One region of the Thermoanaerobacterium thermosaccharolyticum DSM 571 genome, then DNA from elsewhere that is predicted to be linked to it. Evidence: riboswitches for the same ligand, from Rfam matches in the RefSeq annotation. Region 1 holds a riboswitch; each other region holds the start of a gene.
What was found. A riboswitch is a leader RNA that binds a small molecule or an ion and turns the genes downstream of it on or off. The one in region 1 is predicted to bind S-adenosylmethionine.
Positions count from the first base shown of each region.

Region 2: another riboswitch for S-adenosylmethionine. It lies ahead of TTHE_RS14465 (homoserine dehydrogenase); the one in region 1 lies ahead of TTHE_RS03640 (homocysteine synthase).
Region 3: another riboswitch for S-adenosylmethionine. It lies ahead of TTHE_RS10465 (methionine ABC transporter ATP-binding protein); the one in region 1 lies ahead of TTHE_RS03640 (homocysteine synthase).
Region 4: another riboswitch for S-adenosylmethionine. It lies ahead of TTHE_RS04230 (methylenetetrahydrofolate reductase); the one in region 1 lies ahead of TTHE_RS03640 (homocysteine synthase).

Region 1 covers NC_014410.1:741,479-749,601, forward strand. The annotation lists gene polX (DNA polymerase/3'-5' exonuclease PolX) at 1-485, shown strand, start outside; gene TTHE_RS03625 (class I SAM-dependent methyltransferase) at 661-1,296, shown strand; gene TTHE_RS03630 (bifunctional cystathionine gamma-lyase/homocysteine desulfhydrase) at 1,309-2,445, shown strand; gene cysK (cysteine synthase A) at 2,450-3,370, shown strand; SAM riboswitch class I at 3,460-3,562, shown strand; gene TTHE_RS03640 (homocysteine synthase) at 3,693-4,985, shown strand; gene TTHE_RS03645 (YHS domain-containing protein) at 5,200-5,394, shown strand; gene lgt (prolipoprotein diacylglyceryl transferase) at 5,842-6,675, shown strand; gene TTHE_RS13905 (DUF2933 domain-containing protein) at 6,709-6,867, shown strand; gene TTHE_RS03655 (murein hydrolase activator EnvC family protein) at 6,939-8,084, shown strand.
Region 2 covers NC_014410.1:54,099-62,221, reverse strand. The annotation lists rRNA gene TTHE_RS00315 (16S ribosomal RNA) at 1-676, opposite strand, end outside; gene TTHE_RS00310 (DUF1657 domain-containing protein) at 1,026-1,274, opposite strand; gene TTHE_RS00305 (pro-sigmaK processing inhibitor BofA family protein) at 1,360-1,632, opposite strand; gene TTHE_RS00300 (DUF2508 family protein) at 1,685-1,951, opposite strand; gene TTHE_RS00295 (HD-GYP domain-containing protein) at 2,000-3,172, opposite strand; gene crcB (fluoride efflux transporter CrcB) at 3,216-3,587, opposite strand; gene crcB (fluoride efflux transporter CrcB) at 3,587-3,988, opposite strand; fluoride riboswitch at 4,046-4,106, opposite strand; gene TTHE_RS14475 (hypothetical protein) at 4,177-4,563, opposite strand; partial or broken gene TTHE_RS14755 (homoserine dehydrogenase) at 4,588-4,737, opposite strand; gene TTHE_RS14470 (hypothetical protein) at 4,683-4,913, opposite strand; gene TTHE_RS14465 (homoserine dehydrogenase) at 4,861-5,472, opposite strand; SAM riboswitch class I at 5,536-5,639, opposite strand; gene recR (recombination mediator RecR) at 5,940-6,539, opposite strand; gene TTHE_RS00270 (YbaB/EbfC family nucleoid-associated protein) at 6,553-6,888, opposite strand; gene dnaX (DNA polymerase III subunit gamma/tau) at 6,962-8,123, opposite strand, start outside.
Region 3 covers NC_014410.1:2,091,759-2,099,881, forward strand. The annotation lists gene TTHE_RS10460 (BglG family transcription antiterminator) at 1-2,005, opposite strand, end outside; SAM riboswitch class I at 2,222-2,324, shown strand; gene TTHE_RS10465 (methionine ABC transporter ATP-binding protein) at 2,407-3,429, shown strand; gene TTHE_RS10470 (methionine ABC transporter permease) at 3,416-4,096, shown strand; gene TTHE_RS10475 (MetQ/NlpA family ABC transporter substrate-binding protein) at 4,110-4,946, shown strand; gene spoVB (stage V sporulation protein B) at 5,008-6,567, opposite strand; gene TTHE_RS10485 (S-ribosylhomocysteine lyase) at 6,618-7,058, opposite strand; gene TTHE_RS10490 (hypothetical protein) at 7,179-7,463, shown strand; gene TTHE_RS10495 (hypothetical protein) at 7,535-7,714, opposite strand; gene TTHE_RS10500 (M20 metallopeptidase family protein) at 7,960-8,123, opposite strand, start outside.
Region 4 covers NC_014410.1:864,316-872,438, forward strand. The annotation lists gene TTHE_RS04215 (RnfABCDGE type electron transport complex subunit B) at 1-206, shown strand, start outside; gene TTHE_RS04220 (SoxR reducing system RseC family protein) at 251-664, shown strand; gene TTHE_RS04225 (DUF362 domain-containing protein) at 848-1,777, opposite strand; SAM riboswitch class I at 1,932-2,026, shown strand; gene TTHE_RS04230 (methylenetetrahydrofolate reductase) at 2,085-2,987, shown strand; gene TTHE_RS04235 (homocysteine S-methyltransferase family protein) at 3,010-5,415, shown strand; gene TTHE_RS04240 (manganese catalase family protein) at 5,440-6,012, opposite strand; gene TTHE_RS04245 (spore coat protein CotJB) at 6,025-6,285, opposite strand; gene TTHE_RS04250 (spore coat associated protein CotJA) at 6,289-6,471, opposite strand; gene rlmD (23S rRNA (uracil(1939)-C(5))-methyltransferase RlmD) at 6,616-7,968, shown strand.

The sequences.
Region 1 (8,123 bases):
TAGAATCTGATATATTAAGAGACGGTTCACTTGATTATGATGAAGATATATTAAAAAGATTTGACTTTGTCATTGCATCTGTTCATTCCAGCTTTAAAATGAGCAAAGATGATATGACAGAGAGAATAATAAAAGCTATAAAAAATAGATACACAAAAATCATTGGACATCTAACAGGGAGGCTTCTCCTTGCAAGAGATGGTTATGACCTTGATGTGTATAAAGTTATAGATAGTGCTGCTGAATATGGCAAAATAATTGAAATAAATGCGAGCCCTTATAGACTGGACATGGATTGGAGATATATAAAATATGCAAAAGAAAAAGGTGTAAAATTTGCAATCTGTCCAGATGCACATAGGATAGAAGGACTTGATGACATAAAATATGGCATCGGCATTGCACGTAAAGGTTGGCTTGAAGCGAAAGATGTGATAAATACGTATGATTTTGATGAGCTAAATAAAATTTTTAATAAATCTTAAATTAATCCCCCTCTTTATTACAGGAGGGGGGTTAATTTTTAGTTTGAGAAGTCCATGTTTTTCTTGAAGAAATTTTTTAAAAAAGTAATTTTTTTATTGACATTTTAGAAGAAGAATGGTATTTTAATTATAACCAAGTATTCATATCGGAATACTATAAATTAGGAGGTGCTATATGAACTATATAGAATATTTTGACAGTATAGCGGGAGAATGGGATGAGATTAGGAAAAAATACTTCGATGATGATATTCGAAACATTGCAATAGAAAGATCTAACATAAAAAATAAAGGCGGTTTAATTGTTGCAGATATTGGTACAGGGTCAGGATTTATGGCTTTGGAATTATCAAAATATGCAAGAGAAGTTGTTGGGATCGACGTTTCAGATGAAATGCTTAAATATGCAAAACAAACTGCTGAGAATGCTGGCATTAATAACATAATTTTTTTAAAAGGAAGTATGGAGCAAATACCAATAATTGATGATTCTATCGATGTAGTTTTTTCAAACATGGTATTACATCATGTAGAAAATCCGTTTAAAGGCATCATGGAAATACACAGGATTTTAAAGCCGGGCGGAATGTTGATCATAACAGATGTTATGAAGCACAGTAGTGAGTGGGCAAGATTCGAAATGTACGACAGATGGCTTGGATTTAATTTAGAAGATATAGAAAAATGGCTTATTCATAGTAACTTTAAAGAAATACTTGTAAAAGAAACAGGACTTTATGCAACTGCAAAGTCATCTAAAGGAGAGATAGCAAAAACAGGAATATTTATAGCAAAAGGAATTAAAGAATAAGGAGGATTTAGGATGAGAAAGGAGACAAAATTAATTCATGGTGGTATATTTGGTGACGAAAAAACAGGTGCAGTATCAACACCTATATACCAAACATCGACGTTTAAACAGGATGCCGTAGGAAAAGATAGGGGTTATGAATATTCAAGAACAGGTAATCCAACACGAGAATCATTAGAAAAGCTTATTAATGATCTAGAGGGTGGAAAGGGTGGTTTTGCCTTTGCATCTGGCATGGCAGCAATATCGACAGTTTTGATGCTTTTTAATGCTGGTGACGAGGTAATAGTTTCAAATAATGTTTATGGAGGAACATTCAGGGTACTTGAGAAAGTTTTTAAAAGGCTTGGCATAGTTTCAAAATTTGTAGACACGTCTTTAAAAGATGATGTTGTAAATAGTATAACAAAAAATACAAAGGCAATATTTTATGAAACACCTACAAATCCTCTTATGACAATTACAAATATCAGAGAAATTTCAAGAATAGCTAAAGAATATAGCATACTTTCGATAGTTGATAATACTTTTATGACACCATATTTCCAAAGACCCATTGAATTAGGTGCAGACATAGTTGTTCATAGTGCAACAAAATACCTTGGAGGCCATAGCGATGTTGTAGCAGGCCTTGTCGTTGTTAATAGTGAAGAATTAGCTCATAAAATTCATTTTCTGCAAAATGCAGTTGGTGGCATTTTAGGACCACAGGATTCTTACCTTGTGATTAGGGGAATAAAAACACTTAGCGTTAGAATGGAAAGACATGAGAAAAATGCCAAAGAAATTGCAAATTGGCTTTTGGAACAACCTGAAGTTGAAAAAGTTTATTATCCTGGTTTACATACACATCCAGGATACGATATTGCAAAAGAGCAGATGGATGGCTTTGGAGGCGTGATTTCATTTGAGTTAAAAAACAAAGATATGGCATTAAAATTATTAAACAATGTAAAACTTATTACACTTGCGGAAAGCCTAGGCGGATATGAAAGCCTAATTTCATATCCAGCAAAAATGACACATGCGTCTATACCAGAGGAACAGAGATTGAAGCTTGGCATAACCGATAAGTTAGTAAGACTATCAGTTGGACTTGAGAATTATCTGGATTTAATTGATGATTTAAAAAATGCAATAAGGAGTTGAAATCATGAAATATGCAGAGGGAATCAGTGATTTAATTGGCAAGACACCACTTCTAAAAATAACTCATTTTGATATACCTCCATATGTAAACATCTTTGCCAAGCTAGAAAACATGAACCCTGGTGGTTCTGTAAAAGATAGAACGTGCTATTACATGATAAAAGATGCTGAAGATAAAGGGTTAATAAAAAAAGGTTCTACTATAATAGAGCCTACTGCTGGGAATACGGGCATTGGCCTTGCACTTGCAGCATTGAATAAAGGTTATAAAGTCATATTTGTTGTACCAACTAAATTTTCAGTAGAAAAACAGATACTAATGAAAGCTTTGGGTGCTGAAATAATAAATACGCCTAAAGAGCTTGGAATGAAAGGAGCGATGGATAAAGCATATGAATTAGCAAAGGAGATTAAGGACTCATATATTCCAAACCAGTTTAAAAATATGGCAAATGTAAAGGCTCATTATGAAACAACAGGACCAGAGATATATGATGCTTTGGATGGAAATGTAGATGTGTTTATTGCTGGAGCAGGTACTGGTGGAACGTTCACAGGTGTAGTTAGGTATTTAAAAGAGAAAAATCCTAAAGTAAAAGGCGTGCTTGCTGATCCTATTGGTTCAATAATTGGTGGAGGAGATTTAGTAAAATGCTATAAAATAGAGGGCATAGGTAATGATTTTATACCTGATACTATGGATGTAAGCTTAATAGATGATGTCGAAAAGGTATCTGATGATGAAGCCTTTTATTATGTTAAGGAACTTGCAAAAAGAGAAGGATTATTTGTAGGATCATCGTCGGGCGCTGCCTTTGCTGCGGCTATAAAACAGGCTAATAAGCAAAAGGAACCAAAAAATATAGTTGTAGTATTTCCTGATAGATCTGATAGGTATTTTAGTGAAAATTTATATAGATTTTAAATTTCAACCTGATAAATGTCCAAGAATACCTATTGACATTATTGATTTAAAGTGTTAATATAATTAACAATATAAAGAAAATATCGAACCTCTTATCAAGAGTGGTGGAGGGACTGGCCCGATGAAACCCGGCAACCGGCATATATTATGCGTCTGGTGCCAAATCCTGCAGGGAAACCTGAGAGATGAGAGGAGCGGCGTAAATTTAGCCCTCTTCTACATCGAAGAGGGCTTTTAATATTCTAAAAAAGCGAAAAGAGGTGAATTATAAGAATAACATTTTAATTTCTTTAAACTAAAATTATGAAGAGGAGAGATTTATATGAGTGAAGAAAGAAAATTAAAATTTGATACATTGCAGGTACATGCGGGGCAAAAGCCGGATCCTACGACAGGTTCAATGGCTGTTCCAATCTATCAGACAACATCATATGTTTTTAAAGATACTGATCAAGCAGCAGCATTATTCAATCTTAAAGAGGCAGGAAACATATATACAAGAATTATGAATCCGACAAATGATGTATTTGAACAGAGAATTGCCGCACTTGAAGGAGGAGTAGGGGCAGTTGCAACAGCATCTGGTGCTGCAGCTATAACATACTCTATATTAAATATAGCAGGTGCAGGTGATGAAATAGTATCTGCAAGTACATTATATGGTGGAACATACAATCTTTTCGCTTTAACATTGCCTAAACTTGGCATTAAAACGACATTTGTAGATCCAGATGATCCTGAAAATTTCAGAAAAGCAATAACAGACAGAACAAAGGCATTGTATATAGAAACAATAGGAAATCCCGGGATAAATATACCTGATTTCGAGGCTATAGCAAAAATAGCGCATGAGAATAAAATACCGCTAATTGTAGACAACACATTTGCAACACCATATCTTTTCCGTCCGTTTGAATACGGGGCAGATATAGTAGTACATTCAGCGACAAAATTTATAGGAGGCCACGGGACATCAATAGGAGGAGTAATAGTAGATTCAGGAAAATTTGATTGGGCAGGAAGCGGAAGATTCACTGAATTTGTAGAGCCAGATCCCAGCTATCACGGAATCAAATATGTTGAATCATTTGGACCGGCCGCATATATTACAAAATTAAGGGTACAGCTTTTAAGAGACACTGGTGCATCTTTAAGCCCCTTCAATGCATTTTTATTTTTACAAGGACTAGAGACTTTGTCATTAAGAGTCCAAAGACATGTGGAAAATGCACAAAAAGTAGCAGAATTCTTAGCAAGCAATCCAAATGTGACGTGGGTAAACTATCCTGGACTTAAAGAAAACAAATACCATGAACTTGCAAAGAAATACCTACCGAAAGGCGCTGGATCAATATTGACATTTGGAATAAAAGGTGGAATAAATGCTGGAATCAAATTCATAAACAGCCTTGAATTATTCTCATTGCTGGCTAATGTTGGTGACGCAAAGTCTTTGGTAATTCATCCAGCAAGCACGACACATTCGCAATTAAACGAAGAAGAATTGTCATTAGCAGGTGTAACCCCTGACCAAATAAGACTTTCAATAGGCATAGAAGACATCGACGACATATTGTATGACCTTGACCAAGCACTTAAAAAAGCAGCAGAATAATTATTATAGAGCTCTCTTCACAATAGAAGAGGGCTTTTGACATTTTTAAAATAATTTACTAGATATTTGTTTAATATAATGTTATGGCAATAATATTTAAATTAATAATAGAAGCACATAAATATGTATATTCCGATTGACTTTTGTGTAATTAAATGATATCATATAAACATAAACCCAGTATGGGTATAATGTATCAAAGGAGGTGTGAAAAATGGCTAAGGATCCAGTGTGTGGAATGGATGTTAAAGAGGATAATGCTGCAGCTAAAACAACATTCAATGGAAAGGAATATTTTTTCTGTTCGAAAAGTTGTAAAGCAGAATTTGAAAAGAATCCAGAAAAATATGTAAAAAATGAAAGTGATGGAGGACATCATGGTGGGCACAGTCATCATGGTTGCTGTTAATTTGGTCTGACGTACATGATCTACTAAAATGCATTATAAATTTCTATTTGATTAATTTTTACTTGGGTTTGAACTATCATTCTCTAATTTATTTAGAGATTTGATATTTTTCAGGCCCTTTTTATTTGGCATGATTTTTGCATTATAAATTTCTAGATGGTACTAAGGTTTTATTATAGTGTATCTTTTTCTTAAGTTAATTTTAGACCTTATATCATTTTTTATTATATCGTGCGTTAGTGATAGATGTGGAATGGAGGTTATAATATATGGATGCTATGGCGGTAATAGCAATAATATCGGTGTAAAACATAAAGACAATCTTTTATAAAATTTTTTAAAGCAGAGAATTAGTGCCTTTTAGCACACTGTTGTAGCAATTGATACAGTAATTTATATATCTTTTTGAAGAATGAGTATGAAAGTTAATATGAGAGGAGATTTTTCATGACAGTACCTTTGTTTAATATTGGCGGTTTCACTATATATCTATTTGGAATAATGATAGCGATAGGTGTTGGCACAGGGTATATTTTGGCATTAAAAGAAGCCAAAAGAAAAGGCCTTGATGTTGACAAAGTTTCAGAATTTCTCGTGTACCTTATAATAGTTGGTATAATAGGGGGAAGGCTTGGATTCGTTTTGACATATCGACCATATTTTTTCCTGACACATCCACTTGAAATACTGAAAATACATGATGGTGGGATGGCTATTCATGGTAGTTTAGTTGCCGGGATTTTATTTAGTATATGGTATGTTAGAAAATATAAATTAAATTTCTGGAAAATTGCAGATTTAGCGTCGCCAGGGCTTGCTATAGGACAAGCAATCGGAAGAATAGGATGCGACATATTTGGGTATGCAATGGCACGTCCATGGCCATGGGGAATAAAAGTAAATGGACAATTATTGCATCCTGTACAAGTTTATGAATTTTTACTTGACTATATTATGTTTTTCGTGCTTTGGAGAAAAAGGGACAAAATAAAATACAATGGACAATTATTTATCATATATGTTATTTTCTTCAATATAAATAGATCTATTGTAGAATTTTTTAGAGTCGGAAATCCTATGATTTTACCACCATTTACAATCGCTCATCTTGCTAGTGCTATATTTATCGCTGCAGCTTTGATAGCGGCACATTATATTAAAAAATACAATACTATTGAGAAAGATGAGATGCCGGTACAAAGTAAAAAAGGTTTTTTAGATATTGCGGTGGTAGTTTTGTTAATGGCAATATCGACGGTTTTCTTTTACTATATCCATTAATTGAATAAAAATTTTATGAAAGGAGTGTTACAGATGAAGTTTTTAACAACTATTTTACCGTTTTTGTTTCTACTGTTGTGCCCATTAATGCATTTATTTATGATGAAAGGTATGCATAGTCATAATCACAGCCATGAACAAGATAAAGGCAATAGGCAAATCGAAAAACCTGAGGATGACGCAACAGAATAGGTATTGTAACATACCTGGTGAAATTCATACCAGGTATGTCGATTATATATAGATTTCTTAGGGGGATATTGATGAAACGTAAGATGACTATTTTTCTAATTATCATTTTTATTTTTGCATCTGTTTTTAATTATGGATATTCATCTAATTTAACTGACAATAAAAAGAGACTTGAAGACTTAAGCATTCAAAAACAACAAACTCAAAAAAAATTGAGTGAAAATTATCAAAAACAGCAATCTGTAAAAAAAGAACTATTAGACATCGACAAACAGCTATCAGAAACTCAAAAAGAATTGATTGAAAATCAGAGGAAATTATACTCAATTGAGCAAAAAATAAGTGAGACACAGAAAGAACTAGATATAGCTCAAAAAAGATATGACTCTCGTAAGAGTTTGTATAAAGAGAGGATAAGAGCAATATATATGAGTGGTGATGCAGGATATATTGAAGTTTTATTGGGTTCAAAAAATTTTATCGATTTTATATCACGACTTGATAATATAAAAAAATTAATGGCTTTTGATATAAGAATTTTAAATGAAATAAAAAACACTAAAAATTTAATAGCGAAAAAAGAAGAAGTCTTAAAAGAAGAAAAAAATAATTTGCAATATGTTACAGCTCAAGTGGAAGAGAGAAAGAAAAGGATACAAGTTGCCATGGTATCAAGAAGTGGTGTCTTGAGAGACCTAGAAAGACAACAAAAAAAATATGAGGAAGATCTTGAAGATCTAGAAACTGCATCAAAGCAGGTAATGGATATCATAAGAGCTCAAATTGGTTCGACAAACACGAATAATAGCAATGTAAAATATGCCAATGGAAAGTTGGTATGGCCTGTACCAGGATATTACAGTATAAGTTCACCATTTGGATATAGAATACATCCTGTTTACAAGACAAAGAAGTTACATACAGGTATAGATATACCTGCACCATATGGAACAATTGGTGTTGCAGCTGGTGATGGGACAGTCATATATACCGGATGGATATCAGGCTATGGAAATTCTGTGATAATCGATCACGGTGGAGGTATATCTACATTGTATGCACATAATTCCTCTATATTAGTTTCAAAAGGTAAAAGTGTAAAAAAAGGCGAACCTGTTGTAAAACTTGGGAGTACTGGACTTGTTACAGGTGTTAACCTTCATTTTGAAGTTAGGATAAACGGTACACCAGTTGATCCAGAACCATATGTAAGATAAAGAAATAATAAGATTATTATAAATAACAGCAAAGGATGG
Region 2 (8,123 bases), 690 kb from region 1:
ACGCATTTCACCGCTACACCAGGAATTCCGCTCTCCTCTCCTTGACTCAAGCTATTTAGTTTCAGATGCATACCCTCGGTTGAGCCCAGGTTTTTCACATCTGACTTTTATAGCCGCCTACGTGCTCTTTACGCCCAGTAATTCCGGACAACGCTCGCCCCCTACGTATTACCGCGGCTGCTGGCACGTAGTTAGCCGGGGCTTTCGTATGGTACCGTCATTTCTTTCTTCCCATACTATTGAGCTTTACGACCCGAAGGCCTTCTTCACTCACGCGGCGTCGCTGTGTCAGGGTTTCCCCCATTGCACAATATTCCCCACTGCTGCCTCCCGTAGGAGTCTGGACCGTGTCTCAGTTCCAGTGTGGCCGTTCACCCTCTCAGGCCGGCTACCCATCGTCGCCTTGGTGGGCCGTTACCCTCACCAACTAGCTAATGGGACGCGGACTCCTCCTATAGCGGATTCTCTCCTTTCTTCGAAAAGCGATGCCGCTTCTCGACATTATCCGGTATTAGCACCCCTTTCGAGGTGTTATCCCAGTCTACAGGGTAGATTGTCCACGCGTTACTCACCCGTCCGCCGCTAAGTTCGTACCGTAGTACTCCCTTCGCTCGACTTGCATGTGTTAGGCACGCCGCCAGCGTTCGTCCTGAGCCAGGATCAAACTCTCATGTTTATATCCTTTTACTCTTCTTACTCTTACTGGCTTTATCTCACTGTTCGGTTTTCAAGGTCCAACCTCGCGTCAAGCGACATTGTCTATATTACCACATTTATTTCTCTCTGTCAACATTCTTTTCGCTGGTTTGTTTTGGTAATATTGTTTGCCAATCTTTAATGCTTATATCAACTAATTTGCGTATATAACTATATCACATTTTAAATATATATTGCAACATGTTTATCACTCTTTTATAGGTCAATAATCAATTTTATGTTTGATTATCTTATAATTGCTTGTTTTTTTCTCGTTTTATGTTAATTTTATGTAAAATTTTCGAGGCATCATCAGATGCCTCTTACAATTATTTTTTATTTGATAGTATATTTTGAACTTGCTGTGTTGCCTGTTGCTGTTGATTTAGCTTGTTATTTGAATTTATATAGTTTAACCTGTTATTAAGCATGTTGACATGCCTTTGCATATCTTGTTGCATTTGCTGAAACATCTGTTTCGCTGCTGGATCATCTGTTGCACTGGCAAACTGAGCGTAAGTACCAAGTGCCGACTGTGCTGCAGCAACAGCTTTTTCAATATCACTTTTTACAGTCATCTTTATAACCTCCTTAAAAAGTATTACCTCTTATATTATTTCAATTTAGGAGGCTATTTACACTTATAATTATTTGAAATTTTTACTACACAATATATTGCAATACAATAAGCAAAATCACTCCTGGTATCCCCAAAAATCCGACAATCAGCGCAGTTATCGGATTTATACCAACGTATATCCCAAATGATTTGCCGGCCATATTTATAAAAAACAAAACTAATGCTCCTATTATACCATTTAATATAAGCCTTAATAAAAATTTTCTCGGCACAACTAATAGCCAACCTAATATGTACAATAAAAAGAGCCCAACAACGTATGCTATGATTATATTATATTCAATGCTTAAATTCATAAAAATTCCCCCTTAATACATCCTATGATTATTATATTAAGAGGGGGACAAATTATGATATAAGTGAACTGAAATTGTCAAAATTAACTCCGTTTTCTTTAGCTTTTTTCAATAAATATGTGTATTTTTTTCTAAGAGATTCAAGATTGTATATTGCCTGATCTATCAAGTCTGGATCTGTGACGTTTTGAAAATATATTTCTGCATCCTTAAGTTGCCTCATCGTATTTTGTACTTCATTTATCAAAACATCATTTTCGTTATTTTTTTCTTCTTTTGTAGCAGAAATTTCCTTAAAAATGTTATATAGTGAGCCCATGAAATACCTCCTCATCCATATTGTTGACAGCAATATGGATGAGTATACCTATAATTCAACTTCTTTTATTATTTCAAGAGATCCTCCATCTATTTTATTTAATTTGACAAGTTTATAGATGATATTAACAGCTTCAATATGGGACATGCCGGCTCTATACGGCCTATCTTCTGTCAGAGCTTGGTACATATCGCATACCGCCATAAGCCTTGAAATTTCATCAAGGTCTTCTCCAGTAAGTCCTTCAGGATATCCAGAACCATCTAATTTTTCATGATGATTTGCAGCCCACTCTGCTATATCATCAATGCCACCTATTTCCATTAATATTTTCTTAGTATAATATGTATGGGATTTTATTATCATAAATTCTTCTTCGGTTAATTTATCTGGTTTATCTAGTATTTCATTTGGGATAGCCAACTTCCCTAAGTCATGCAAAAGTCCAGCAATTCTTACCTTTTTTGCCGTCATCTCGTCATACCCCGATATCAAAGCTGCTTTATATGCAACTTCTGATATGCCTTTTGAATGCTTGTAAGTAAAGTGGCTTTTGTTATCAATTATATTCGAAAATACCCGTGCAATTTTGCTTAGATCATCTATGTCAACTATCATTGTTTCATTAGATATATAAGGTCTTAAAACATCAAACGTGTCATAATGTTCATAGTCGAGCCAGAACTTTTCCTGTTTCATTAGATCTTTTAATGCGTTTACAATTATTGGGTTGAACGATTTCCCTGATTCATCATTTAACCATTTTTCTATATGTTTTCTTGTCTCGTATTCATTCATTTTCACAGACACTGTATTGTATTTCACATCAAACTGATCTGCCAAATATATTATCTGAGCTTCAAATGGTATAGAATCTCCATTAATATGAAAATATCCGCTTCCATCCCAGTTTTCATGATGATACTTTATGATCTCACAAAATTCATGTCCTCTCGGCATATCTTTTACCATATCGCTTCCTCGCAATGAATGCATCCATGTGTTATTTGAAATAAAATCTTCATATACGTCGCTTTTGCCTATGTCATGAAGAAAAGCAGAATAAAATATTTTATACTCTTCATCTCTTTTTACATTTAAATTTCTTGTCAATCTTATGGCAACATATGCAACTTTGCGAGCATGCCCAAAATTTCTTCTCTCAAGGATGTCAAGTGATAGCGATAGCGCTGACAGTAATTTAAAATAATCTAATAACAAAAGAACCCTCCCTTCTCGTATCATCAATATTATAATACAATATTTAAAATAGATTTCCAATATAATATCCTAAATAAGCTCCGATAAGACCAACAATGACGGTGGAAGCAGAGTACAAAAAAGCGTGTACATAGTGCTTTTGGCGAAGAAGGTATATTGTTTCATGTGAAAAGGTAGAATAAGTGGTAAATGCTCCTATAAATCCTGTCATAATAAACAATCTAACATCATTATCAAAAAAATGTACAATCTTAGGGTTTGACAAAACATTCAAGAGAAATGCACCTAATACATTGATTACAAATGTTTCAATAGGCACAATAAATTCTCTGTTTTCCTTAATATGCCTAGATATCTCATACCTTAAAATTGCACCGAAAACTCCTCCAAGACCTACTAACAAAATATTTGACATCAATTTTCTTCACGTCCTTGTAATATTTTTGCTGTTTTATCTCCCAATTCAAACCCTATAAATGACATGATAAATCCAACCAATATCGACAGCAATACATATATCAAAGCTACTGCAATTCTTCCATTTCTTAATAAATCCATGGTTTCTTTAGTGAATGTTGAAAATGTAGTAAAGGCACCGATGAACCCAGTCGTAATTGCCAATCTAATATTAAAATTAACCTTAAATTCTTCAAGTGTCAAATTCGATATATAGCTTAATAAAAATGATCCAAAAATATTTATAAAGAAAGTCTCAATCGGAAATACAGTATGCAATATACTTTGATAATAGCTCGAAACTATATATCTCAAAATCGCACCGAAAAAACCGCCAATTCCTATATAGATGTATTCCATGAAAATTGCCCTCCATTTTCATAAGATAGTAATAAATAAGCTCCTATTGAGTTAGTATACCCAATAGGAGCCATCAGCTTCGACGCATTTAAAGGTGAGCTCCATCACCTTACAACAACAATTATATCACAGATTTGTTTTCAAAGTAAATATTTCATAATGATATACATTATATTTTGCCTAATTTTTTATATAACTTCACTTTCTATTGTATTAACATGTCTAATATCCTCTTCATTTCCGTTATACAACACCTTGAAGAGACTTTCTATTATACACATTTTTTTGTTTTCTAAACTTTCTATAAACCTGTTTATATCATTATCAAAAAGCTTGAAAACTGCTGCATAAGTACTGCCATCATAAACAGACTCATTAAATGAAGCACCATTATCAGTAAAAATTTTTAAAATATTTTTTATATTGCACTTGTAAGATGGTTTAAATCTTATATAAAATACATCTGTAAAACTACCGTTAAAAGCTGAAATATGTTTTGCCGTATGATTTGCTTTAATGCCGTAATTCAATAGTATATCAATTAAATCTGCAACAACTGAATCCCCTGTAGGCATTTGTCCTGCACCTTTTCCAATAAAAATAAATTCTTTAAAATGATCTCCTCTCAGTATAACAGCATTGTTTACATTACCAACACTTGCTAAAATATTGTTAGCTTCTATTAGTATAGGCTCTACACTCGCATAGACATTTCCCTTCTCGTATTTAGCCCATGCAAATGGTTTAATTTTATATCCCCATTTTCCAGCATAATATATATATCGTCATACTTTATTTCATTTATACCATATCTCATTATTGAATTAACAGAAACATCAACATCAAATGCTTTTTTTATGAGAATCACAAGCTTATACAGAGCATCGAATCCTTTTATATCGTAATCCGGATTGCTTTTCCGCATACCCTCGCTTTTGAGCGGCTGCAAGTGCCTCATCATATTTCATTCCCTTTTCTATTATCTGTGTCAATATGTAGTTTGTCGTACCGTTTATTATTCCTCCAACAAAATTTATTTCATCGGTTATTTTGAGTCTTTCAATCTGATGTATAACAGGTATTGCTCCAGCAACACTTGCCTCAAATTTTAAAAATACGCCGTTTTCCTCTGCCATTTTTCTTAGCTCGTCTCCATATTTTGCTATTAATTCTTTGTTTGCAGTAATAACATGCTTCTTAGAAATTAACGCCTTTTTCACGTAATCGTAAGCAGGATCAATTCCTCCCATTACTTCAATTATTGCACTTATTTCGCTATCACACAAGATTTCGTTAGCATCAGTTGTTAGTATTTCATCTATACCATTAACATTTCTCGGTTTATCAGGATGCTTCACAAGTATTTTTTTTATTTCAGGATAAAATCCCGTTTTTTGTTTTATATGCTGTTTTCTTGATGTAACTATTTTATAGACTCCGCTCCCTACTGTTCCAAACCCCAACAAACCAATCTTAAATTCCATGTGACATACCTCCTAAAAATTTTTGGCCCTCTTCAATGAGAAGAGGGCCAAAATACGCCGCTCCTCTCATCTCTCAGGTTTTTTCCTGCAGGATTTGGCACCAAACGCATATAAATGCCGGTTGCCGGGTTTCATCGGGCCAGTCCCTCCACCACTCTTGATAAGAGGCTTTCAATATTCTCTTTTAAATTTATTAATGAATATATTATCACTTTATACTATTATAGTCAAGCATTCTTTTAATTCTGGTACTTTGTATTTTAAAATTCTCCTTGTAAGTTGATTAAAAAAGCGTTCAGCAATATTCCTTAATTATTATTTCCTTGATTCTGAACAAAAAATCATGGCTTGAAGGAGCCTTTTCTTTCCCTCTGACCATGATTCTATGATACAACTTTATTTTCTTTGACACAACTTTTTTTACTTTGATACGAATTTATTTTTGTTTAACAATAATTACAAGAAATTTACATTTCCCTTCTACCTTCCAATGCCCTCGATAAAGTAACAGAATCAGTATATTCGAGGTCACCACCAACAGGTACACCATGTGCTATCCTCGTCACTTTTATGCCAAAAGGTTTTATAAGTTTTGCAATGTACATAGCAGTCGCTTCGCCTTCTATATCGGGATTTGTCGCTAATATAATCTCCTTTATGTCGTTATTATTAATCCTTTCTAGCAATTCTTTTATCTTTATATCTTCTGGTCCTATACCGTCCATGGGTGATATTACACCATGCAGCACATGGTATAAACCACGATACTCCCTTGTTTTCTCCATAGCTACTACATCTTTCGGATCAGATACCACACAAATAGTAGATGAATCTCTGGTTTCATCGCTACAGATATTGCATAAATCGCTATCAGTGAAATTATAACACTTGTTGCAGTATTTCAAATTGTTTTTTGCCTCCAATATAGCATTAGATAAATTAATAACGTCATCTTTCGGCATATCCAAGATGTAAAATGCAAGTCTCTGTGCTGTTTTTCGTCCAATACCTGGAAGTCTTGATAATTCATCTATCAGCCTTGACAATGACCTCGAATAAACATTCATCAATTAATTCACCTCAAAATAAGCCTGGTATATTAAAACCTCCTGTAATTTTTCCCATTTCCTCTGCAATCATGCGTTCAGCACTTCTTAAAGCCTGATTTACTGCTGCTAAGACTAGGTCTTCCAGCATCTCCACATCGTCCTTATCAACAACGGCAGGATCAATCTTTATACTGATCAACTCTTTTCTTCCATTAGCTACCACTTTTACAGCTCCACCGCCTGCAGACTCTTCAACCGTCTTGTTTTCAAGCTCTTCCTGCATTTTCTTCATTTGCTCTTGCATCTGCTGTGCTTGTTTTATCATGTTATTCATGTTAAAACCGCCAGGAAATCCTCCTTTTGCCATCCACAATACCTCCTATTAATATTTTACTACTCTCTTCCTATTTATATGCTGATTTTGGCTGGGTAGTGATAAATTAATCTATAATTTCTACATCGCCAAAATATTTTTTTACTGCTTCAATCAACTCGTCATTTTCATTTTTTTTGACTACCACGTTCACTATATAATCTATTCCAGTCAATTTCTTAATAACATCTTTAATATAATCTTTATTTTCAACTTTATTCAGTTCATCTTTGTAGAATTCATGCTCCTTTGGATATTCTATCATAAAATTACCGTCTTTCAAATACGGTTTGCCTAAGCTCAAAAAAGAAAAAATCATCGGCCTATCTTTTTTTATTATATTCAGTGCTTTATTAAAGACTTCATTTGCATCGATTTTACCGCTTTTATCTGCACTTTCAGTAATTTCTATGTGCTCTTTTTTTATTTCATCTGCAGCAACTTTATCATTTTGAACACCCTTTTCGGATTTTACCACATCTTTTTTAGATATAATACCAGCATCATTTTCCCCATTAAATGCTACTTTAACGTTATTCAATCTATTTTCAAGTTTCTTAATCCTATCTAAAATGCTGTCTATATCAGGTGATATTTCAGGATTCATAAGCTTCAATACTGTTATTTCAAATAATATTCTTGGTGATTGCGCGTATCTAATTTTTCCTTGTAAATCGATCAACTTTTCTATAGCGTTAGACAAAAACGACATATCAAATTCCGACGCCTTCAATATTTTATCATTTATCTCTGTTTCTAGTATTTCTTCAGACTCTGTACCGCATGTTTTGTAAATAACAATGTCCCTCAAAAATGACAACATCGCTTTGATCAAGTTGCTTACATCTATGCCATAAAGCATCAATTTATCTATCTGGTTTATGACTTCCTTTGCGTTTCTATCATTTATTCTTTTTACAAGAGTATATAATGTATCATCATTTACAGTACCAAGAATGTCACATACATCATCATACGTTAAAACATCATTGTATGACACACACTGTTCAAGTATGCTTATAGCATCTCTCATAGAGCCATTTCCATGCCGGGCAATCATCGCAATAGCTCTATTCTCTATGTTTATATTGCTGTCTTTGGCAATTTTCCCTATATTTTGTGAAATAACCTTTGATGGTATCCTTTTAAAATCAAATCTCTGACACCTTGACAAAATAGTAGCCGGTATCTTATTTGGCTCTGTAGTTGCCAATATAAATATAGCATGT
Region 3 (8,123 bases), 1.4 Mb from region 1:
CCAGATTGCTTGTACTATTCAGCGTTTCAACAAGATCTTTGCTTTCTATAAATGAAACGCTTAAATCGCCAAGTATCTCTATCCACATCTTGTCGCTATCAGGTGCAACCATCAAAAACGCTGTCTTAATGATTTCATAATTGTTCATTAAATTTTTCATTCTAACTTCGCTTTTTACTTTTCCGAAGATGAGGATTGGTTTATTTAAACTAGATGCTGTACAGTGGTAGATTACAAATCCTTTGCCAGGCAGAATAATCTTGCCAAGGCTCTCTCTTCCCAAAAGCTTCTCTTTTATTGAATCAATTTTTTCTTTGTCAATACTGTCAATATTCACAAAATCCTCCAAAAGAGAATCAATAATCTCTTTTGAATTTTTGCCGAAGACATCTTTAAATTTGAGAGAGCTGCACAATTCAATAATTCTTTTACCGTATTCTGCTATGTGCAGAAGCTCTTTATATTTATCGCCTTCTGCCTTTCTGCTGGAAAAATCCATTATGAAGTCTGTATTTAATGCATCTTTTAACTTTTTGACGTCATCGTCTAAAAGTAATGGATTGACAATTACCGTTTTTTTGTCCTTTATATCAAGAGGTATAGTAGATACAATTAAGTCAATATCATATCTATCTTTAAAATCTTTTACTCTAAGGCTTGAAACGGTATCTACAATGTTTAACTGCGGAAACATCTGAAGCTTTGACAAAAGCATTCTGGATGTGCCGATTCCACTTGCACATACTACTAGAATATTATGCCTTTTCGTTTTGTCATTTTTCCTTGCTATAGCTGCTCCAAAATGCATCGCAATATAGCCAATCTCATCATCTGGAACATCAACATCAAGCTTATTCTTCAATACATTTGCAATTAATATACACCTTTCAAACAGTGCACTATACCTGTCTTTTATATCGTTTATAAGTGGATTCCTTATTGCAAGGCCCATCCTTAGTCTAAAAATCGTAGGTCTTAGATGAGTCTTTAAACCACTTAAAAGCATTGAATCATCTCTAAAACTTGTGCCAAATACTCTTTCAGCAACGTCTATCATATCGTATAAAACTTCATTTACAAATTCGTCATTTACATCTTCCGTGTTTGCTCTATATCTGGCACCTTGAAGATGAATTGTTATATAACCGATTTCATCTTCAGGAATAAAGACATCAAATTCTTCTTCCAAATATTTAGCAAGCATTTCTGCAAATCTGTACTCATCTGATTTTTTAAGTTCAAGAAGGCTTTCATTACCTATTTTGATCTTTTCGCCTTCTTTTATTCTCTTTAACGCCAATGCCAGGTGAACTGTAAGCCCCATATAAGAGCTTTCAGCCAGCTCGTAGTCCAGTGATTTCTCTAATCTTTGTATAGCTTTCTCTATCTTCAAAACTGTGTCATAATCAATAAGTCGCAATAGCCTGTCATTGATGTCCTCACTTAATCTGTTTATATTATTGTACCCTCTATTTAAAAATTCCATTAAGTCTTTCGTCGCAACATTGTCATAGAGAAAATTTATTATAGCCTTTCTTATATTGCTTTCATCACCTTTTACATATATGCCAACACCTGGCTTAGTCACAATTGTGACTTTTTGCCTACTTAGCCATTTATCTATTTCTTTTATGTCATAGCTAATTGTAGCAGTTGTGACATTGTACTCTCTTGCAAAATACTCCAGCTTAACAGGCTCTTTCATTTGTAGTAGCTCTGAGAGAATTAACTTTCGCCTTTTCTCAGCATCTACACTAGGACGATAACCTATAACATCAAAATTAAATTTCTCTATATCGCTGTCAGCACCTTCTACTGCCAAAACACCTTCATTGTTTTTCAACTTTAAGTTGTAATCTTTAATGTATTCATTTATGGCATTTATCTCTCTATAAATTGTTCTTTTGCTTAATTTATAATTAGCGACGATATCGTCTAAGCTGGACATCTCTTTTGACATAACTTTTTTTAAAATCTCTAGTTGGCGCCCACTTAATTCTTTCATAAGATTTTGTCCTTTCGTCTATGACAAATTATTAATAAGTTAACTTATCTTACATTTATATTATAAGCGATTATTCTCATAATTCAACATAAACTTGTAAGCACTGTGTCAATATGAGAATGACATAAATTTAATATCTACGAGTATGAAAATTTCGCTTGACTTTTCATTTTTAATCCTATATAATCATTTTAACAATTTAAAAATGAAATTATTCTCTTATCCAGAGAGGTGGAGGGACTGGCCCGATGAAACCCGGCAACCGGCACGAAAGTGCAATGGTGCCAATTCCTGCGGCTTTAATGCTGAGAGATGAGAGAGGATCTAACCTCTTTCATTGGGAGGTTTTTTTTATTGCATTTTTTAACTCTCCAAACTTTTCATAAAGAAGGTGAAATACATTGATAACAATTAAGAATTTAAGCAAAGTATACAGCACAAATGGAAAAGATGTAGTTGCACTCAAAGACATAAATTTAACAATAAATGATGGTGAAATATACGGCATAATGGGCTTAAGCGGCGCTGGCAAATCATCATTAATAAGGTGCATAAACATGCTTGAAAAGCCCACAACGGGAAGTGTCTCCATAAATGGTACTGACATGACAAAGTTAAGCCCAAAAGAACTTCGTGAAATGAGAAAAAAGATTGGCATGATATTTCAGCATTTCAATCTTTTGATGAACTCTACAGTGTATGAAAACATAGCTTTTCCTTTAAAAATCTCAAAAGCTAAAGATTCTGTTATAAAAAAGCGAGTAAACGAGCTTCTTAAAGTCGTTGAACTTGAAGACAAGAAATACGCATATCCTTCGCAACTATCTGGTGGTCAGAAGCAAAGAGTCGGCATAGCAAGGGCGCTTGCCAATAATCCCAATATAATTTTATCAGATGAAGCGACATCTGCATTAGACCCGACGACGACAGAATCAATATTAAACTTGCTGAGAAATATCAACAAACAATACGGTATCACAATAGTCGTCATAACACATGAAATGTCAGTCATAAGAAACTTATGTGATAGAGTCGCTGTTTTGGAAAATGGCGTTATCATCGAAGAAGGAAATGTAATAGACATTTTTTCCAATCCTTCTACGGAGACGTCGAAAAGATTTTTAAAAGATATGATAGCAGAGCTTCCACCAGACATCCTCATAGACGACGAGAATCCAAATGAAGAAATATTGCGTCTGTCATTCTTTGGAAACAGCAGCAACGAGCCTGTAATATCGCATATGATAAAAAAATTCGACGTTGACGTCAATATAATCTCTGGAAATATAGAAAGAGTCCAGAACTCCCAAATAGGAAATCTCCTTATAAAGATTAATGGAGATCCAAGTTCTATAAAAGATGCAATAAAATTTTTAGAAAAAAACAGCCTTAGAATAGAGGTGCTTAAAAATGGTATCATCTAGTAACACAATACAATACTTAATAAACTTATGGCAGCTTTTGGAGCAGCCTTTGTGGGAATCACTGTATATGGTATTTTTCTCTACCCTTTTTTCTGTAATAATAGGTCTACCGCTAGGAATAATACTGGTAATAACAGATAAAGGCCATTTATCCGAAAATATAAAACTAAACCACATATTGGGTACCATCATTAACATTATGAGATCAATACCATTTATAATTCTTATAATTGCAATTTTCCCACTTTCAAGGCTCATAGTAGGTACTACAATTGGACCAACAGCAGCAATAGTACCTCTGTCAGTTGCGGCTGCCCCTTTTGTAGCCAGAGTAATTGAGTCATCGCTGAAAGAAGTTGATTGGGGTGTCATAGAAGCATCAATATCTGTTGGTGCAACAATCCCACAGATAATATTTAAAGTCATGATACCAGAGTCACTGCCCTCACTGATATTGGGTATAACACTTACAATCATAAATATTCTCGGCTATTCTGCTATGGCAGGTGCTATTGGAGGGGGTGGTCTTGGAGATTTAGCTATAAGGTATGGATATCAAAGATTTGAAACAGATGTACTCATTGCAACAATAATCGTTTTAATCGTCTTTGTAGAAATCGTACAAAGATTAGGAAACTACCTGGCAAAAAAAGTTGATAAAAGATGAAAGGATGGTATAGATGAAAAAAATAATATTATTGATTACATTAATATTAACATTATCATTCGCCCTTGTAGGATGCACTAAGGCAAATACTAATGAGACCAACTCAAATGCAGGTACTAATTCAAATAAAATGACAAAAATAGTTGTAGGGGCATCCCCAAATCCTCACGCAGAAATACTTAATGTAGTAAAGCCAATTTTAGCAAAAGAAGGAGTAGATCTCGAAATAAAAGAATTTACTGACTATGTGACTCCTAATACTGCATTAAACGACAAACAAATAGATGCCAATTTCTTTCAGCACGTTCCATATCTAGAAGACTTCGAAAAGAAAAATAATATGAAACTGGTGCCACTAGTCAAAGTACACGTAGAACCAATGGGAGCATATTCAAAAAAGATAAAATCGAAAGATGAAATAAAAGACGGTGCAACCGTGGCAGTGCCAAATGATGCTACAAACGAAGGAAGAGCATTACTACTTTTGCAAAAACAAGGTTTAATAAAGTTAAAAGATCCAAATGGACTCACACAGACACCTAGAGATATAGTCTACAATCCAAAGCATCTAAAATTTGTAGAGCTTGAAGCACCTCAATTACCAAGGACACTTCAAGACGTAGACTTAGCAATAATAAATACAAACTTTGCATTAGAGGCAAATTTGAATCCATTGAAAGATGCAATTTTCATGGAAGATAAAGATTCGCCGTATGCTAATGTATTGGTTGTAAGACCAGATAATCAGAATGACCCTGCTATACAAAAATTAGCAAAAGCTTTAAATTCCGAGGAAGTCAAAAAATTTATAGAAGACAAATACAAAGGCGCTATAGTACCAGCATTTTAAAATCTTAGGAAAATAAAAGCCCGTGTTTCACGGGTTTATTTTTTACTAAAAATTAAATCTTTCATTTACTCCTTGAAAATATTAATTTGTTCAAATCACTCAAATATGGCAGTTTTATAATATAACTTATCAATAGATACAAGGCTAATCCAGATGATACGGTAATAAACATTACGATCCATTTATTAGCTATTACCGATATCAAGTTAAAATACATAATTGTATCAGCTATGCTCATTATAAGCGCAGATGTAAGTGGTTTAAAAAACCAATTGTTATAGTCAACTGTAAGGCCTGTTACCTTAACTAATTCTCTAAAATTTAATATGAACACAAGAATATCCGCAAATATAAAACCGTATATATATCCAAATAGTCTTAAACTAGGTATCGGTATTAGGACATACATAGCTATTACCGAAATAACGGTCCAGATAACAGAATTTTTCAGGACCATATTTTGCATTCCAAGTCCATTTAATATGCTGGTAACAATAGATTCCAGATATGCAAAGATGCTACCCGCAGCAATTATTTTTACAAGTGCTCCGACACCAGGACTGTTTGGATAAAGCAAAGTGGCTATCTCATCATGTAACGTAAGAAACAATATAATAGCCGGTATTGCTATCATTGTAGTGTACCCTATTGCTTGATTTATGCGCAGTCTCACCGTATCCCATTTTTTGAGCGAAGCAGCTTCAGAGACAGCAGGCAATACAGTAACAGATAAACTCATGGTTATTACTGCAGGCATATATGCAAGTGGATAAGCCATTCCTGAAAGTTTACCAAACTCTGATATTGCCTCTTTGTGGGTCAAACCAGACTTTATCAATCTAGAAGGTATGATAAGAGATTCAAAAAGGTCAAGTATATTTACTATCATTCTAGAAATTGTAATAGGAAAAGATGTCTTTATTATCGTTTTGGCGATGTCTAATTTGTCCCATGTCTCACCTTCATCTGGTATTTCTTCTTTTATATAGCACAATTCACGTCTATAATAGAATATATACATAAAAAAACTTGTTACCTCACCAGCAGCAATACCCAATACAGCTATTACAGCAGCATACTCTAATTTTATGTCAGTTAATATACTGAATAAATACAATGTCAAAGACACTCTTACAATCTGCTCCACTATTTCGGATACAGAAGCTGGAATCATATTTATTAACCCTTGAAAAAAACCTTTAAATATCGAAGATGAAGACACGATTATTAATACAGGTGTGAAAACTAATATAGATAGATATGCTCTCGGTTCGTGGAGCAAGTTATCAGATATGTACTTAGCATTAAAAAATATGACAGATGAAATTACAATGCCCATCAAAATAACGATAAAAAATGAAACTTCCATTATGCTAAATATATTTTTTCTATTTCTTTTCGCTCTTTCTTCAGATACAAACCGGGACGTAACTGCGGTAATACCTGATGTTATGAATGTGATAGATACGAAGTAGATCGGAAGAGCTATTTGGTATATTCCTGTGCCTTCTGAGCCAAGCAAATTTGAAAGAATAATCCTAAAGACAAATCCAATAGCCCTATCAATAACATTGGCTATTGTCAATATAAAAGCACCGCGAACAAAAGATCTATTGTGCATATAAGACACCTCACAATAGTTTATTCGCGGTTTTATTTATATATTACTGCTTACAGTTTCTCTAAAACAGACTTTGCGTATTCTTTTGCTGTAAACAGCGAATGATCTCTGTAGTTTCCGCACTGTACCTCATTTGTCGCAGGAACATCTTCTTCTTTTGTTTCCAAGACTCTTTTTAAAACCTTCTTTAATACATCCTTTATTTCATCAACAGGTGTATCTCCAAATTTTACAAGATAGAAGCCAGTCCTGCAGCCCATAGGCGAAATGTCTATTATATCGTCCATATAATCTCTAAAATACGTCGCAAACAAGTGCTCTAAAGTATGCATGCCACCTGTAGGTATTGAATCAACATTTGGCTGAGTCAATCTCACATCGTATTTTGTAACGACATCTCCATTAGGACCTACTAAAACTCCTGCTTTTCTCACATACGGTGCCCTTACAGTTCTATGATCTAATTTAAAGCTTTCAACCTTAATATCCATCGTATCACCTCTTTGCAAATTGATATATATATTTTAACATTTTTCTTCGTAAATTGCCAGTTGCACTATCGCATATACTTTAATATATTGTAATAGGTTTATTTTAGGAGTTGATATGAAATGGAAAAATTAGAAGAGTTTTTGTCACAAATTCTTTTGGCACTGATATTATCTTATATAGAAGAAAATTCAAAAAAAGGCAAATACAAATATGACTGGTGCCTTGAAGATGAGTTCAATAAACTTAAAAATCAATGCATCAAAATATATACGCAATCAAACGTAATAGAAGGTACAGTTTCTGAAGTCGGCAGCGATTTTATCAGAATAGATTGCAAAAAAGCAAATGTATCATATATTGTCCCAAAGAATTGCATCTATGCGATAGAAAAAGGCATTAATTAATGAAGTTTCATAGAACAAAAATATCCGGCACAGCCGGAGGTTTTAAATGGGAGGAATTTTTCTGAATTCATCTATCTTAACTTATAGCTATAAGCTAATTCACTAAAATCTTCGTTTTTAATTATCATATCGTCAAAATCTTTATAGCCAAATTCGTTTCTCATAAATTCTGAATATTCCGTGTTGTCTTTTTCCATCACTGCGGGTACAATTATTAAAATCAATACCATTAATGTTATTATTAATAACATTTTCTTCACCCACCCTTCAATACATATTATGCACCATTTATCTATTTTTGTCAAGATTTACTTCATATAAATTATTTTTGCAAGATTTCCTGTATTTTTGCAAATTTATTAGTTTGTCAACACAGTTTATGCATAATAATTGGCAACTGCATGAAATATTTTGCATAAATATGTATGAAGGCATTTTTAAATTTCCAATTTATTTTGATTGACTACAAAAATTTTTTAATTAAACTTATAAAATTTTATAAAGTATCACTGTAATTGAGTAAATCCTTTAATATTCTTTTTTGTCTATTGCCTTTGCTTATTCCATCTTTCAAAAAATTAAGAACCGTACTTACATGTACTGCTATACCATATGCTATACAGTTTTCATCAACATCAAACATGTTATTGTGAATAGGCT
Region 4 (8,123 bases), 120 kb from region 1:
ATGTAAGGCCAGTGTGTACAGTTGGATGTATAGGATGCAAAGCGTGTGAAAGAGCATGTAATTATGATGCCGTGCATGTCATAGATAATTTAGCTAAGATAGATTATGAAAAATGCGTATCATGCATGGCGTGTGTTGAAAAATGTCCTACAGATTCCATATATCCTTTTAAGACAAGCTTGATTGTAAACAAAATAAATGTTTAAATATTTTGTAAAGCTGGTTAAAAAAATGAGTGAGGCGTTAATTAATGACTGAAAAAGGATGCGTTGCCAATATAAAAGATGGAAAAGCAAAAGTTGAGCTACTAAGAAATGACATGTGCGGGAAATGCCATGCATGTGATATGGGAAGCAATAACAGAATGATGGTTGAAGTTGATGCAATTGATGAATTAAAAGTTGGTGATAATGTTTTATTAGAAATTAGAGAAACTTCAATGTTAAAGGCTACTATGATAATGTATGGCATACCGCTTTTATTTTTCTTTGTAGGTGTGTTTGCTGGTTATGCTGTAGCACATATATTTGGAATAGATAATTTTTCCCAGATGATAGAAGCTATATCGGGACTGTTATTTACGGCTATATCATTTATAGGCATTAAATACTATAGTAAAAAGGTAATAAATAAAGAATACAAACCTGTCATTAAAAAAATATAAATACAATATTAAGATAATACATATGATTCCACTGCAAAACTAATTTTTAACTAGTTTTATGCGATTCCAAAATTTGCCTAAATTTAAAAATGTTTTATCTAATAATAGATAAAGAAGACTTTTGCAGTGGAATCTCATAATATATTTAATAATTAAAACCTTTATTTGTGCAACTTAACATTTTTATGATTTGCCAGGTACCATTTGTTTGATTCCATTTGAATCCAGCGCAATGCCATAGCCATACGCTAAAGTTGAAAAATTTAATTCAGCCTGTTGTAATGGTATTCCTTTAATTGTGACATTTTTTAATTCGCCTGTTCCTACACCTCTTTTGGCGCATTGAAATAAATAGTTTACCCCCTGCGGCATGAATCCAAACATTCTGGCACCTACCGTGTCAGTTGCTACAGGATCGGTTCCTGCTATTATCATGTTTGCATTGATAGGCTTTCCTTCAGATGGGCCTGTGCCTATCATTGCTTCTTGTGCGCTTAATATTGTAAGGTCTATAGAAATTTTTTCTGCCATTGCTCTTATGAAATTGTGGAGGTCATCATGTATTCCTAGATTTTTTTTCGGAAATCCATGTATTTCTGCAGGAGGCCAGCTTAAAGCTATGTTTTTTATTCCAAGGGACACAGTCGCTTCCTCGTGTATCTTCATTTGAGTGAATGAAATCAAAACATCCATCTTTTCATAAAGGTCATTTACTTTTGTAGATTTAACGAGGCAATCGTCAAGCAACAGTTCTACATAAGGTCCATAATTTAAATCCACAAACTCGACGCCCTCTTCTGATATGACTTTATCAATGCCATTATCTGACATGACTTTTGGCGTAGGATCACCGCCAGAACCGGCGGCAATTACTATTCTTCCGGGATTTTTCGATTTTATATACCTGATTAATGCCCTTAATGTATTTGGACCGACTATTGTACCGCTTTGTGGCGGTTTGCTTTTGACAAAATTAGGTGTAATCACAACTGTATTGCCTGCATCTATTAAATTTTGAAGTGGAAGTAAATTTAATGCGTTGTTTAGGTTTTCTATTTCATCAGGTCCTGATGTGATGGAAACTACAGGTTCGACTATTTTTCTGTATCTCATAAAATCACCTCATATATATCTTTTCACATTTTTAAAAAAATAAAAGATTAATTGCAGCATAAAACACCAAGGAATTTTAATGATTCAACAAATATTTCATTGACATTTAAGCATCTGGATTGTATTATATAATTTAACAAATTAATATAATAAACTCTTATCAAGAGTAGCGGAGGGACTGGCCCTATGAAGCTCGGCAACCGGATATCACGGTGCCAATTCCAGCAGCGTATCGCTGAAAGATGGGAGCACATTTATCTCTTCTTTTGGCGAAGAGATTTTTTTATTTTTATCAGGAGGGGTTATATTGTTAAATTCAAAAAATTTATGTCAAAAGCTCAATAACCGTGAATTTGTTGTTACTGTTGAGATGTCAACGCCAAAAGGAGCTGATATTTCAAATTCTATTGAAGAAGCAAGAAAATTGTATGGAATAGTGGATGCTTTAAATATAACTGACTGTCCTATGGCAAACATGAGGATGAGTCCGATTGCGCTTGCACATCTTCTACAAAATCATCTGAATATTGAAACTATATTCCATCTAACTTGCAGGGATAGAAATCTTATAGGTCTTCAGGCAGAGCTTTTAGGGGCGTATGCTCTTGGAGTAAGAAATATTCTTGCATTGACGGGTGATGATCCTAAACGTGGAGATGTACCTCAAGCAACTGGTGTATACGATGTGGATTCTATAGGGTTAATTAAGATTGCAAAATCGTTAAACAACGGTTTTGACTACAGTGGAAACAGGCTGGAGTCATCGACAAGCTTTTGTATAGGTACTACAGCAAATCCAAATGATTTAAGCAAAGAATCAATAGAAAAATTAAAGATAAAAATAGAAAATGGGGCATCATTTATACAGACACAACCGGTTTATGATGAAAAAATATTATATAGATTCCTTGATGCAATAAGCAAGTTCGGCATACCTGTCTTAGTAGGTGTTCTGCCGCTTAAAAGTTATAAAATGGCTGTCAATTTAAATGCAAAGGTACCAGGCATTGAAATACCTGATTACATCCTTGAAAGATTAAAAAACAACGGAAAAGGCGAAGGACTTAAAATTGCGGTAGAGTTTATAAATAAGATAAAAAATCTGGTAAGTGGTGTTCATATTATGCCGCTTGGGAGGACGGACATCGTCGTCGATATTATCAATAATGTAAAAAATATAAAGACAGATATTAAAAAAGAAGTTTTGTAATCACTGTAAGGAGATGTAATCATTGGATATTTTAAAGAACTTAAAGAATAGTGTAATTGTGTTTGATGGAGCAATGGGAACGATGCTTCAAATGAAAGGGCTTAAAACAGGTGAGTGCCCAGAGTACTATAACATAACACACCCGGATATCGTATATGAAATTCATAAATCGTACATCGATGCTGGCGCTGATGTGATTGAAACAAATACTTTTGGTGCCAATAGGATAAAATTGAAAGCTTATAATCTTTCTGGCGATGTACCGTTGATAGTAAGAAGTGCTGTTAAGATAGCAAAGAAGGCTGCAGGAGATAAAGCGGTTGCCCTTTCGATGGGACCTATTGGAGAATTGATGGAGCCTTTCGGCAAACTTACATTTGATGAAGCATATAATGCCTTTTCTGAAGTCGCTGTAGAAGGTGAAAAGGCAGGTGCAGATTTAGCACTAATAGAAACTATGTCAGATATTTTAGAAGCTAAGGCGGCTATTCTTGCAGTGAAAGAAAATACGAATTTAAAAGTAATATGCACTATGACGTTTCAAGAAGATGGAAGAACATTGATGGGGACAGATCCTGTGACAGCTGTTGTGAGTCTTCAAGGGTTGGGGCTTGACGCTATTGGCGTGAATTGTTCTACAGGGCCTGATATGATGGCTGATATAGTAAAAAAGATGTCGGAAGTTGCTCGAATACCTATTTTAGCGCAGCCAAATGCCGGGATGCCTCATTTAAAGGATGGCAAGACGTTCTACAATGTATCGCCGGAGCAATTTGTACATCAGTCAAAAAAACTTTTAGAGTGTGGCGCATCTATTGTAGGTGGCTGCTGTGGCACGACACCGGAGTTCATTAAATTATTAAAGAACGATGTATATAATGTTGAGCATAAATCGACCATGAGGAAAGTGACAGCAGTTTCATCAAATACAAAAACTGTTTTCATAGGTGAAAATAACCCAATATGTATAATAGGTGAGAGGATAAATCCGACAGGTAAAAAAAGGCTAAGTGCGGCTATAAAAGAGGGTAAGTTTAATATTCTGTTTGATGAAGCGAGCTCACAGGAAAATTTAGGCGCTGATATGTTGGATATAAATATTGGAGTGCCGGGAATAGATGAAGAGAAGCTAATGCCTTATGTCGTCTCGCAGATTCAAAATATTGTCAATCTGCCGTTGCAGATAGATAGCAGCAATGTCAAAGCAATAGAAAATGCAGTAAGAATAGTAAGAGGAAAGCCGATTATAAACTCTGTAAGCGCAAAAGAAAAAAGCTTACAAGAAGTATTGCCCATTGTTAAAAAGTATGGTACTAACGTTATAGGACTTACAATAAGCGATGAAGGGCTTCCTAGAAATGCGGAGGAAAGGCTTAAAAATGCTGAAAAGATTGTAAAAACAGCCTTTGACTATGGAATACCAAAGGAAGATATTATAATTGATTGCATAGCTCTTACGGTGTCATCGGAGCAGACGGCGGCGATTGAAACTTTAAAGGCAATTAAACTTGTAAAAAGTGAACTTGGTGTAAGCACGATTATTGGACTTAGCAACATATCTTATGGTTTGCCTGAGCGGCAACTTATAAATACTGCATTTCTTGCCATGGCAGCATCATACGGCCTTGATGCAGTGATAGTAAATCCAAACGATAAAATTACGATGGATATATTAAATGCATCAATGGTTTTGACATCTAGGGATGCAAGATGTGAAAAATACATACAGACATATAAAAAAGATGATAAAATCAGCAATATATCCGATGCAACGATTGAAGAAAAACTAAAAAAAGATGCAAGCCAAATGCTTTATAAAAACATACTAGAAGGTAAAAAGGCAGACATAGATAGATTAGTGCTGGAAATACTTAATGAAGGCGTAGAACCATTAAGCATAGTAGATAATACAATAATACCTGCATTGAAGGATGTAGGAGACAAGTACGATAAGGGAATATATTTTCTACCGCAGCTTTTAAACTCCGCTGAAGTTGTAGAAAGCGCTTTTAAAGTTTTAAAAGAAAAGATGCCAAAAGGAATGGGATCTAAAGGCAAAATAATACTTGCTACAGTAGAAGGCGACATACACGACATAGGTAAAAATATAGTCAAAGTCCTTCTTGAAAATTACGGGTACGAGGTAATAGATCTTGGGAAAGATGTGAAACCATCTACTATAGTTGACGAACTGAAGCGGACGAAAGCACCGCTTGTAGGGCTTAGTGCCTTAATGACTACGACGCTTAACAATATGGAAAAGACGATTAAAATATTAAGGAAGGAACATGATGTAAAAATCATGGTTGGTGGTGCTGTGCTTACAAAAGATTATGCAATGAAAATCGGCGCTGATTATTATGGTGCAAATGCGCAAGAGGCGGTTAGGATAGCCGATAAAGTATTTAGCGAATTAAACAAAGAGTAAAAGCCGGTGGTTCCGGCTTTTACTTTAATATATTTTTTTGCATCTTAGATGTTCTCTTACCCTATCTAAAGTCTCTCCAAATCTCTGGAAGTGTACAATTTCTCTTTCTCTTAAAAATCTCAATGTATCTTTTACACATGGATCATCAGTAAGGTTTATAAGGTGTTCATATGTTGCCCTTGCTTTTTCCTCGGCTGCCATGTCTTCATGAAGATCTGCGATTACATCACCCTTTGCTTGAATGTACGCCGCTGTCCAAAGCATTCCTGTTGCGTCGTTGTAGAAAATTGCCCTGTCGTGTTCGGTGTACTGCTCACCAAGCCCTTCTCTTCTAAGCTCTTCTGCTGGTACACCTTTTAAAAGCTTAAATACCATTGTGGCAATTATTTCAAGATGCGCAAATTCTTCTGTGGATATATCTGTCAATGTTCCCTTTGCTTGGCCTGTAGGCATTGTGTATCTTTGAGTCTGGTATCTCAACGCTGCAGCTAATTCACCATCCGGTCCTCCATACTGTGCTATTAAAAATTTAGCCATCTTGATGTCTGGCTTACATACATTGGCAGGATATTCTAATTTTTTTTCATACACCCACATAGTATCACCTCTTTAATACTGAATTTCCCATGGCCATGGGTCATCTACCCACCTAAATCTGTTACACTGTGAAGGTGTTTCACCGAAAGACATCAATGGACCATAAAGTTGCTCATATTGTACTTTTAATGATTTTGACTGTTGGCTATAGTAGTTGTAATCTTTTAATGCTTTTTGATCTTCAGGATGTGTGTCAAGGTAAAGATTTAAGTCTATACACGCAAAATCTAACTCCATTATTTTTTTGATAAGAGCTACTTGATTTGCATCCATTTATTAGTACCCCCTCGCTTTTTCCTCAATGTATGGCTTATCTAATTCAGGGAAAATTGTTCCTCTCCTTAAACCTTGTTCAGGCGGATACGATGATACATACTTTTGCATCGGTATATATGCCTCAGCCAAGCCTTTTTGGCTCATATCATATGTTTGTATATAAAGATCGTTATAATCATACATATATAAAACCCCCATTTTAGTATTTTTAATATATAATATTCAGATTATATATATGTGTGATAATATATTTATAATGAATTATTTTGACGTATTTACACATGTATGGTATATATAATGTATATCAAAGTTTAGGGGAAATGTGACATGAAGAAAAACGAAGAAATAATTGTTAATATAGATGATATGGACTTAAATGGACATGGATTAACACATTTAAGTGGCAATATTATTAAGGTAAGAGGAGCTATTAAAGGGCAAAAGGCAAAGGTGAAGATAAAAAAAATAAAAGGTGAAGAAATTGAGGCAGATGTTGTAGAGGTACTAGAGAGATCACCGTTGGAACATAGTGATGTATGTAAACATTTTGGTAAATGTGGCGGTTGTGCATATTTAAATATAAATTATGAGGATCAATTAAAATTAAAAGAAGATTATGTAAAAAAACTTCTTGATGAAGCAGGAATAAAAGATTTTGAATTTCTCGGCATTGTCAGAAGTCCAGATGCCTTTTTATACAGAAACAAGATGGAGTACACGTTTGGAAAAGATGACAATGGGATAAGTCAGTTGGGACTTCACGTGAAAGGTAGATTTTACGATATTGTAACGACGGAAGACTGCAGGATTGTTGATAGTGATTTTATCACATGCTTAAAAAATGTGTTGAGATATGTAGAAGAGCACGGTTTACCACACTATAACATTAAGACGCATGAAGGTTATCTAAGACATTTAGTTGTAAGAAAAGCTGCAAATACAGGTGAGGTTATCATTAATGTTGTTACAACATCTCAGATAAAACACGATTTTAGTAAACTGGTAGATGAGCTTAGAAGCATAAAATTAAATGGTAAACTTATAGGTATATTGCACACTGTAAATGACAGCTATTCTGATGCAGTTAAGTGCGAAAAACTTACAGTTTTGTACGGCAGAGACTATATAATGGATGAAATACTCGGTCTTAAATTTAAGATAAGCGCCTTTTCATTTTTCCAAACTAATTCAAAAGGTGCAGAGAAGCTCTACAGCATAGCAAGGGAATTCGCAGGGGAAATATCTAACAAAATTTTATTTGACTTGTATTGCGGTACTGGGACTATAGGGATAATAATGGCACCATTGGCTAAAAAAGTCATAGGTGTAGAACTTGTTGAAGAAGCCGTTGATGCTGCACGTGAAAATGCACGATTAAATGGACTTAGTAATATACAGTTTATAGCAGGTGATGTCGCACAAAAAATAAAGGAAATAAATGAAAAGCCGGATGTGGTTGTGTTAGATCCTCCTAGACCCGGAGTAAATCCAAAAGCTATATTGGATATTATTAAGTTAAACCCAGAAAAGATAATCTATGTATCCTGCAATCCTGTGTCCCTAACAAGGGATTTAAAGATGTTTAATGAAAGACAGTACAAAGTGGAAAAAGTAAAATGCGTCGACATGTTTCCTCACACTCCTCATGTGGAATGCGTAACATTGATGTCAAGGGTGTAAGCCTTGAACTTACTGGGTTTGCAGGATTATACTTATCTTGTCTACTCGACGTATAGTTTTAAATGCGTCCGCGGGAACATATCGATGGATAGAAAAAGAACCGAAAAATGAAGTAGGGTCGAGTTGATAGAATAGATAACGTCATAGAGTTGTGG